DNA from 3 places in the Pseudomonas vranovensis genome. Region 3 is predicted to be linked to each of the others. Evidence: predicted binding sites of a transcription regulator. Region 3 holds the regulator's gene; each other region holds the start of a gene.
The links. The regulator sigma-54, encoded in region 3, starts transcription at its own class of promoters, with help from an activator protein. The targets are predictions, from matches to a motif close to ANTGGCATNNANNTTGCTNT.

Region 1: a site for sigma-54 is predicted at 1,411-1,430, ahead of flgB (flagellar basal body rod protein FlgB). Genes of this name have one in related genera too.
Region 2: a site for sigma-54 is predicted at 1,487-1,506, ahead of ABVN19_RS04290 (CmpA/NrtA family ABC transporter substrate-binding protein). Genes of this name have one in related genera too.

What each region holds. Positions count from the first base shown of each region.
Region 1 covers NZ_CP159259.1:3,310,564-3,313,838, forward strand. Annotated here, with positions in the region: gene flgD (flagellar hook assembly protein FlgD) at 1-495, opposite strand, end outside; gene flgC (flagellar basal body rod protein FlgC) at 509-952, opposite strand; gene flgB (flagellar basal body rod protein FlgB) at 956-1,363, opposite strand; gene cheR (protein-glutamate O-methyltransferase CheR) at 1,621-2,448, opposite strand; gene ABVN19_RS15430 (chemotaxis protein CheV) at 2,499-3,275, opposite strand, start outside.
Region 2 covers NZ_CP159259.1:913,084-916,358, forward strand. Annotated here, with positions in the region: gene ABVN19_RS04285 (ANTAR domain-containing protein) at 1-195, opposite strand, end outside; gene ABVN19_RS04290 (CmpA/NrtA family ABC transporter substrate-binding protein) at 211-1,425, opposite strand; gene ABVN19_RS04295 (quinone-dependent dihydroorotate dehydrogenase) at 1,577-2,599, shown strand; gene rmf (ribosome modulation factor) at 2,697-2,912, opposite strand.
Region 3 covers NZ_CP159259.1:3,814,581-3,817,855, forward strand. Annotated here, with positions in the region: gene lptA (lipopolysaccharide transport periplasmic protein LptA) at 1-400, shown strand, start outside; gene lptB (LPS export ABC transporter ATP-binding protein) at 401-1,126, shown strand; gene ABVN19_RS17800 (RNA polymerase factor sigma-54) at 1,306-2,799, shown strand; gene raiA (ribosome-associated translation inhibitor RaiA) at 2,881-3,189, shown strand; gene ptsN (PTS IIA-like nitrogen regulatory protein PtsN) at 3,202-3,275, shown strand, end outside.

The DNA.
Region 1 (3,275 bases), 500 kb from region 3:
GCCGTCCCAGGTGAAGTCCACCTGGCCGCCCTTCTGGCTGCCCAGGTCGAGTGTGCGCACCAGCTCACCGTCACTGTCGTAGATGCCGACGGTGGTCACGGTGCTGGACGAGGTCAGGTTGACCGAGCCTTTCATGTCCTTGCTGGTATCGACGACCGACTTGTCGGTCTGCACCATCACATTGCGCCCGACCAGCGAGGAAGCCTGCAGGGCAATGGACGACAGGAAGGCACCACCAATGGTACTGACCGAGCTGTTGAGCGACTCGATACCTTCCAGGCTGCTGAACTGCGCCAACTGGGCGACGAACTCGCCGTTTTCCTGTGGATCCAGCGGGTTCTGGTGCTTCATCTGGGTGACTAGCAGCTGCAGGAATGCATCCTTGCCCAGGGCGCTGCCGGCGGTGCCGGTTTTACTGTTGCCGCTGCCCTCCTGCTTTTGCAGGGACTGCAGCACCGAGTTGCTGACGTTGTTGACCGAATCGGTTGTGCTCATGCTGATGCTCCTATCACTGACCCAGGGTCAGTACTTTCTGCATCATGGTCTTGGCCGTGTTCATCAACTCGGCATTGGTCTGGAACGAGCGACTGGCAGAGATCATGTCGGCCATTTCCTCGACCACGTTGACGTTCGGGTAATACACGTAACCGTCCTTGTTCGCCGCCGGATGATTGGGCTCGTAGCGCGCCTCGAGATTGCTCTGGTCTTCGACTACACCGAGCACCTGCACGCCCTGGCCGGCCTCGCCCTGATCCTGGAACAGCGACTGGCTGACGCCGCCCTGGGCCTGCTGGAAGGTGGTGGCGAATACCGGGTGACGAGCACGGTAGGTCTGGTCGATGCTCGAGGACACGGTCTCGGCGTTGGCGATGTTCGAAGCGACGGTGTTCAGACGCGTGGTCTGGGCACTCATGCCGCTACCGGCAATGTTGAAAACACTGGCGAGGGACATGACTTACTCTCCGCGCAGGGCCGATACCAGCCCTTTGAATTTACTGTTGAGCAGCGTGAAGCTGGCCTGGAAGCCCACGGCGTTTTCGGCATAGCTCGATTGTTCGAGCTGGGCGTCGACGGTGTTCTGGTCGATCGACGGCTGCATGGGCGTGCGGTACTGCAGGGTTTCGTCACCCATGCTCAGGCCTTCGGCCTCGATGTGCCGGCTGTTGGTCCGGTCCAGGGCAAAGTGGCCGCTCTTGGTCTTCTGGCTTTCGGCGGCCAGCACCGAGGCGAAGTCCAGGTCACGCGCCTTGTAGTTGGGCGTGTCGGCGTTGGCGATGTTGTTGGCCAGCACTTCGGCACGCTGGGCGCGAAAGCCCAGTGCTTTTTCGTGAATGCCGAGCGCTTTTTCGAAGCTGATGCTCATGTCGGGGAAACCTTCGAAGGTTGACCGGATAGATCGTTGGCAGAGCTAGAGCAAGAGCCATGCCAAAAAAACAAAACCCCGTAAATACGGGGTTTCGAGAGGGTATTGAGAGCGGCAATGCCAGAAAAGCGGCAAAGGCTTTCCGCCGGAGCGGCAATTTGATGGCGGCCTGTAGGGGCGGCAGTGCGACGTGACAGTGGGATCGCTATCGCGGGGCAAGCCCGCCAAGCCAGTGCAAGACAGCTGCCCCCACGAGGTTACTTGGCCTGGTAGATGATCCCCGGGCTGCACTGGACCATCTGGTAATGCTCCGGCAATCCGTTCAGCGCTTCGGACGCACCCAGGAACAGATAGCCACCTGGCTTGAGGGTGCTGTGAATGCGCAAGAGGATGTCTTTCTTGACCTGGGCCGAGAAGTAGATCAGCACGTTGCGACAGAACACGATGTCGAACTTGCCCAGGCTTGCGTAGCTGTCGAGCAGGTTGAAGGAGCGAAACTCCACACGGCTGCGAATCGGCGCCTTCACCGCCCAGCGTCCCGGCGACTTCACGTCGAAGTAGCGCTGCAACCGCTCCTGGGACAAGCCACGGGCAATCGCCAGGCTGTCGTACTCGCCCGACTTGCAGTTGCTCAGCATGGTTCCAGACAAGTCGGTGGCCACGATCTGCGCCCCCATCTTCAACTGGCCGATGTTGCTGCGCTCGAACTCGTCGATGGCCATGGAGATCGAGTACGGCTCCTGCCCCGAGGAGCAGGCCGCCGACCAGATGCGCAGGCGCTGGCCGGGGTTGGCCTTGATCTGCTCGGACAGGACTTTGTTCTTGAGCACTTCGAACGGGTAGGTGTCGCGAAACCACAGGGTTTCGTTGGTGGTCATGGCATCCACCACCTGCTCGCGCAAGCCACTGCGCGGCTGGCTCTGAATGCGCTGCACCAGTTCGGTCAGGGACTTGATGCCCTGCTGCTCCATCAGCTTGTTGAGACGGCTGGAGACCAGGTACTGCTTATTTTCGCCCAGCAGGATGCCACAGGCTTTTTCCAGGAAGACCCGGAACTGTTCGAAATCCAAATTACCCGTAGACAATGATGCCGCCTCTTAAATCGTGTGAACCGCCAGGGGCAAAGCCCTGGCCGTTAGTGCGTAGCCTTGATGCGATCGACGACACGTTGAGCGAGGTCGTCGGGCTTGAACTTGGCCAGAAAGTCATCGGCCCCGACCTTCTTGACCATCGCCTGGTTGAATACCCCGGAAAGCGAAGTATGCAGGATGATGTGCAGTTTTTGCATGCGCGGGTCGTTGCGGATCTCCGCGGTCAGGGTATAGCCGTCCATTTCCGGCATCTCGATATCGGAGATCATCATCAGGAACTCTTCTTCCGGACGCTTGCCCTCATCCACCAGCCTGCGCAGGTAATCGAGTGCCTGGCGACCATCGTTGAGCGCCACCACCTCGACCCCCACCGTTTGCAGGCAACGACTGACCTGTTTGCGCGCCACCGATGAATCATCGACCGTCAGCACCCGCAACATCACCGCCTTGTCCTGCACCTCGGCATCGACCACGCCCGCAGAGATCGCCTCGGAGGTCGGCGCCACTTCGGCAAGGACCTTCTCCACGTCGATGATCTCGACCATCTTGTTGTCGACCCGCGTCACGGCGGTCAGGTAATGATCGCGACCAGTGCCCTTGGGTGGCGGATGAATCTCTTCCCAGTTCATGTTGACGATGCGCTCCACCGAGTGCACCAGAAAGCCTTGGGTCTTGGTGTTGTACTCCGTGATGATCACGAAGCTCTTGCTGGTTTCTTCCCGCAGGCCGGGCATGCCGGTCGCCATCGCCAGATCGAGGATCGGAATGGTTGCCCCACGGATATTGGCAACGCCGCGCACCACCGGGTTTGACTTGGGCAG
Region 2 (3,275 bases), 2.9 Mb from region 3:
CACTTGTTCCATGACATCCCGGCCGGGTGACTCGGTATCGATCAGCACGACGTCCGGACGCACCGTTTCGACGCGCGCCGGCAAGTCGATTGTCAGCCCGGACTCTTCGATTACTTCGAAGCCGGCTTCGACGAGCGCCGCCTTCAGGCGCCCGACTTTTTTCTCGGTGTCATCGATCAACAGGATTCGCAACATCGTGGCGTCTCCCTGTCAGTGCTGGGCCAGTGCAGCGGGCGAGTCGGCCAGCGCGTGAAGGCGAAAGCCTCGGGCATAGGCGGACGGGTCGCTGCCGTCCCACAGGATACCGTCGATCAATTGGCTGCTACGCATGTTCCGGGCATCGCAGGGCACCCCGAGGGCAGTGGCGGCGTCGCGGTACAGCGCCAATTGTTGTACCTGCCGGGCCACGCCGAGGTAGTCCGGGTCTTCGCGTAGCAGGCCCCAACGACGGAACTGGGTCATGAACCACATGCCATCGGAAAGGTAGGGCAGATTGGCGCGCCCCTGATCGTGCAGGCACAGGGCGCGGGGATCGTGCCAGTGATTGCCCAGGCCATCATGGTAGTCGCCGAGCAAGCGCGGTTCGATGCTCGAGAGCGGCGCATCCAGGTAGGCCTTGCCACTGAGTAGTTGTGCTGTGCTGTGGCGGTTGTCCGGGCTGTGTTCGATAAAGCGGCTGGCGGCCAGAATTGCCATGACCAGCGACCGGGCCGAGTTGGGGTACTGCTCGACAAAGGCGCGGGTGCAACCGAGGACCTTTTCCGGGTGATCGGGCCAGATCGACTGGCTGGTGGCCAAAGTGAAGCCGTTGCCCTGTTCGACAGCATCGGCCGACCACGGCTCGCCGGCGCAGAAGCCGTCGATGCGCCCGGCCTTCAGGTGGACGGTCATCTGTGCCGGAGGCACCACCACGCTGTTGACGTCGTGCAGCGGATGGATGCCTTGGCTGGCCAGCCAGTAATACAGCCACATGGCGTGGTTGCCGGTGGGGAAGGTCTGGGCAAAGGTCAGTTTTGTGCTGCTTTGGTGCACGAAACGCTCCAGTGCCTCGGGACTGGTCACGCCCTGGCGTTGCAGCGCCGAGGACAGGTTGATGCCCTGGGCGTTCTGGTTCAGTCCCATCAGCACGGCCATCTCGGTGGCACTGGTGCCGCCAATGCCCAGGTGTACTGCATAGATCAGCCCGTACAGGCTGTGGGCGGCATCCAGCTCGCCGCTGGCCAGTTTGTCGCGCAACCCGGCCCAGGAGCTCTGGCGCTTGAGGTTGAGGGTCAGCCCATAGGGCTGGGCAAAGCCCTGGGTAGCGGCGACCACCACCGAGGCACAGTCGCTCAGGGCCATGAAGCCGATGTCCAGGCTGTGCTTCTCGGGCGCATCGCTGCCGTTGACCCAGGCCAGGGGAGTAGCGGGGAAGTCGTTTTTCACAGTATTGCGCCTGTATCGAGGGTCAGGCCGTGCCGTTTGCGTGGCTGGCGTTACTGTCGATAAAGCAACGCATATGCCAAGGCGGCCCTGTCCCCCGGACGACGCCACGGCTATAATCGCCCCCCTCACTCACGTCGAGCTAAGCCCGCCCATGTATACCCTGGCCCGCCAGCTGCTGTTCAAGCTCTCCCCGGAGACTTCCCATGACCTGTCCCTGGACCTCATCGGCGCCGGTGGCCGCCTGGGCCTGAACGGGATACTGACCAAAGCCCCGGCTTCTGTGCCGGTGACGGTCATGGGCCTGGAATTCGCCAACCCGGTGGGGCTGGCGGCAGGGCTGGACAAAAACGGTGCGGCTATCGACGGCTTTGCCCAGTTGGGTTTCGGTTTTGTCGAGATCGGTACGGTGACACCCCGTCCGCAGCCGGGCAATCCCAAGCCGCGGCTGTTCCGACTGCCTGAGGCCGAAGCAATCATCAATCGCATGGGCTTCAACAACCTGGGGGTCGACAACCTGATCAATCGGGTTCGGGCGGCCAAGTACCGGGGCGTACTGGGTATCAACGTCGGCAAGAACTTCGACACCCCGGTCGAGCGTGCGGTGGACGACTACCTGATCTGCCTGGACAAGGTCTACGACCACGCCAGCTACATCACCGTCAACGTCAGCTCGCCGAACACCCCGGGCCTGCGCAGCCTGCAGTTTGGCGATTCGCTCAAGCAGTTGCTCGACGCCCTGGCCGAACGCCGTGGGCATCTGGCCGCACAGTACGGCAAGCATGTACCCCTGGCGATCAAGATCGCCCCAGACATGAACGATGAAGAAACAGCGCTGGTGGCCAGTGCCTTGACCGAATCGGGCATGGACGCGGTGATCGCCACCAACACCACCCTGGGCCGCGAAGGGGTCGAAGGCCTGCCGTATGGCGATGAGGCTGGTGGCTTGTCGGGGGCGCCGGTGCTGGAGAAGAGTACTCATATCGTCAAGGTGCTGTCTGGCGAGCTGAGCGGCAAGTTGCCGATCATCGCTGCAGGCGGAATCACCGAGGGCAAGCATGCCGCGCAAAAAATCGCTGCGGGCGCCAGCCTTGTGCAGATCTACTCGGGGTTCATCTACAAGGGGCCTGCGCTGATTCGCGAGGCTGTCGACGCTATCGCCGCCATGCCACGCTAACAGCGCGGGCATAAAAAAGGGCCCCTTGAAGGGGCCCCTGGGCCTTAGCCCGCCGCCCGGATGGGGCGCGCATGGTTAATCGAATTCAGATCCTCGTTCAGCCAACGGCGTGAAGTTCGTTGAGTCTGTGAATACCCGCAGTGCCGGTCATACCGTCCCAGTTGTCGCCGCGTCCCTCGCGCCAGCCATTGATCCATGCCTGGCGTACAGACGGTAGAGTAAAGGGGCAAAGCTCGCGGGATTTGCCGGTGACCCCATATTGGTAGCCACGTGAAAATGCTCGTTCCAACGGATCACGCTTAAGTCTTCTCATAGGGTGTTGCCCTCACTTGTTGACTGTAATGTCCCGTCGGCCTCTAGGAGGCCGGGCAGAATCGTTCTACCGGTTTGCGCTCGCTGCCGGCGTCGCGAGCGAAGGTGTTGCCCCATTGCGGTGACAACCTGAGATGAGTTCTAACCAATGCACGACACAGTGTGAATGATCGTTTTGTCATAAGGACGTAACCTTTGTGAGGGTCACGTGATAAGTAAATATTTGCGTCGGAGCAGGTTCAGACGCAAAGCCCGCTATGATCAGGGTTTGATAAGAATTGAAGTCACTTGGCCATTGCTGGGTGATAATTTGTAACAAGGCAGCTAATGCGACGAAGGGTCATTTTTCACCCTGTAAATCGTG
Region 3 (3,275 bases):
GGACGACAAGAAAGGCGTCGCCACCTATACCGGAGACGTCATCATCACCCAGGGCTCGATGATGATCAAAGGCAACACCGTGACCATCACCCGCGCCGACTCCGGCGACATCGACGTCGTGACTTCGGTGGGCAACCTCGCCTACTTCGAGCAACAGCAGAGCGCCGACAAGCCGGACAAGATGAAAGGCTGGGCCGTCACTATCCAGTACCAGTCGCAAAAAGAACTGGTTGTACTGACCGATCGCGCCAAGGTGGAAAACGAAGGCAACACCACCGAAGGAGAGAAGATCGTCTACAACACCAAGTCCCAGGTAGCGACCGCCGGCCGTGGCAGCAACGTCACCACGCCACGCCAACGCATCGACATGGTGATCCAGCCGAAGAAGAAGGCCGAGTAAATGGCAACCCTCAAAGCCCAGCACCTGGCCAAGAGCTACAAAAGCCGTCAGGTAGTACGTGACGTCAGCCTGTCTATCGACAGCGGCCAGATCGTCGGCCTGCTCGGCCCTAACGGCGCCGGCAAGACCACCTGCTTCTACATGATCGTCGGACTGGTCCAGGCCGACCAGGGACGCGTCCTGATCGACGACCTGGATGTCAGCCACCAGCCGATGCACGGGCGTGCCCGTGCCGGCATCGGCTACCTGCCCCAGGAGGCATCGATCTTTCGCAAGCTGTCGGTGGCCGACAACATCATGGCGATCCTCGAAACCCGCAAGGAGCTCGATGCCGCCGGACGCCGCAAGGAGCTGGAAAGCCTGCTGCAGGAATTCCACATCAGCCATATTCGCGACAACCTCGGCATGAGCCTTTCCGGGGGCGAGCGGCGACGCGTGGAAATCGCCCGGGCACTGGCCACGGCCCCGAAGTTCATCCTGCTCGACGAACCCTTTGCCGGTGTCGACCCGATTTCGGTCGGCGACATCAAGCAGATCATCCACCACCTCAAGGCCAAAGGCATTGGCGTGCTGATCACCGACCATAACGTTCGGGAAACTCTGGATATCTGCGAAACCGCCTACATCGTCAATGATGGCCAACTGATCGCCGAAGGCGATGCGCAGACCATCCTGGCCAACGATCTGGTTAAAGAGGTCTACCTGGGCCACGAGTTCCGCTTGTAAGTTCGAAGCAGCACAGCGTTTGCCATGGGCCGCTGAACCGGCGAAATGCGGCATATTTGTTACCGCACCCTAGGCAAACGCTTCAACTTCAGGCATATAATTTGCTTAAAGTTGGCGCTTCGGTGCCCTTGTAGTGGATGGCGCATGTGCGCCGGCAAATAAGGTGTTAAGCCCCTGCCATGAAACCATCGCTCGTCCTAAGAATGGGCCAGCAACTGACGATGACCCCGCAGTTGCAACAGGCCATCCGTCTGCTCCAGCTATCTACCCTTGATCTCCAGCAGGAGATCCAGGAAGCGCTGGAGTCGAACCCGATGCTCGAACGCCAGGAAGAAGGCGACGATTTCGACAACAGCGACCCGATGGCCGATAACGCCGAAAGCAAGCCTGTCGCCGAAACCCAGGACACCAGCTTCCAGGAAACCACGCAAACAGTGGACAACCTCGAAGAGGGCGAGTGGAGCGAGCGCATCCCCAATGAACTGCCAGTCGACACGGCCTGGGAAGACATCTACCAGACCAGCGCCAGCAGCCTGCCCAGCAATGACGATGACGAGTGGGACTTCACCACCCGTACTTCGGTCGGTGAAAGCCTGCAGAGCCACCTGCTCTGGCAGTTGAACCTGGCGCCGATGTCCGACACCGACCGGTTGATCGCCGTGACGCTGATCGACTGCATCAACAACCAGGGCTACCTGGACGAGACACTCGAAGAAGTCTGCGAATCCTTCGATCCCGAGCTGGATATCGAGCTCGATGAAGTCGAGGCCGTACTGCATCGCATCCAGCAATTCGAGCCCGCCGGCATCGGCGCGCGCAACCTCGGCGAATGCCTGCTGTTGCAACTGCGCCAACTGCCTGCCACGACGCCGTGGATGGCCGAGGCGCAGCGCCTGGTCAGCGACTATATCGACCTGCTCGGCAGCCGCGACTACAGCCAGCTGATGCGCCGCATGAAGCTCAAGGAAGACGAGTTGCGCCAGGTGATCGAACTGGTCCAGAGCCTCAACCCGCGCCCCGGTTCGCAGATCGAGTCCAGCGAGCCCGAGTACGTTGTCCCGGACGTGATCGTACGCAAGGACAACGAACGCTGGCTGGTCGAGCTGAACCAGGAAGCCGTCCCGCGCCTGCGGGTCAACCCGCAGTACGCAGGCTTCGTCCGTCGCGCCGACACCAGTGCCGACAACACCTTCATGCGCAATCAGTTGCAGGAAGCCCGCTGGTTCATCAAGAGCCTGCAGAGCCGCAACGAGACCCTGATGAAGGTCGCCACCCAGATCGTCGAGCATCAACGGGGCTTTCTCGACCACGGCGACGAAGCGATGAAGCCGCTGGTGCTGCACGACATCGCCGAAGCGGTAGGCATGCACGAGTCGACGATTTCCCGGGTAACCACCCAGAAATACATGCATACCCCACGGGGCATTTACGAGCTGAAGTACTTTTTCTCCAGCCACGTGAGTACCTCCGAAGGCGGCGAATGCTCGTCCACAGCCATCCGCGCGATCATCAAAAAACTGGTTGCAGCTGAAAATCAGAAAAAGCCATTGAGTGACAGCAAGATCGCTGGTTTACTGGAGGCACAAGGCATCCAGGTAGCCCGTCGCACCGTCGCCAAGTACCGCGAGTCCCTCGGCATTGCACCGTCGAGCGAGCGCAAGCGATTGATGTAACGGCCCCTGAGGTGTGCCATCGCAGTTCAGTGGCAGGCGCAACACCTGCCTCTTATGCACCGGCAACAAAGGAGAAGCTGTATGCAAGTCAATATCAGTGGACAGCATGTAGAAGTCACTCAGCCCCTGCGTGAGTATGTCGAACAGAAACTGAAGCGACTGGAGGGGCACTTCGACAAGATTACCAATGTGACGGTAATCATGAAGGTCGAGAAGCTGCAGCAGAAAATCGAAGCAACGCTGTTTATTCCCGGCGGCGAAGTTGTTGCAAATGCCGAACACACAGACATGTATGCAGCGATCGATGCCTTGACTGACAAGCTCGACCGCCAACTGAAAAAACACAAGGAAAAACAGCAAAGCCTGCTGCAAGGTGCAGCGGCCCGCTGATCCCCCTCATCCATGATCCGACTTGAAACCATCCTGACCCCCGGCCGTTCCCTTGTGAACGTGCCGGGCGGCAGTAAAAAGCGCGT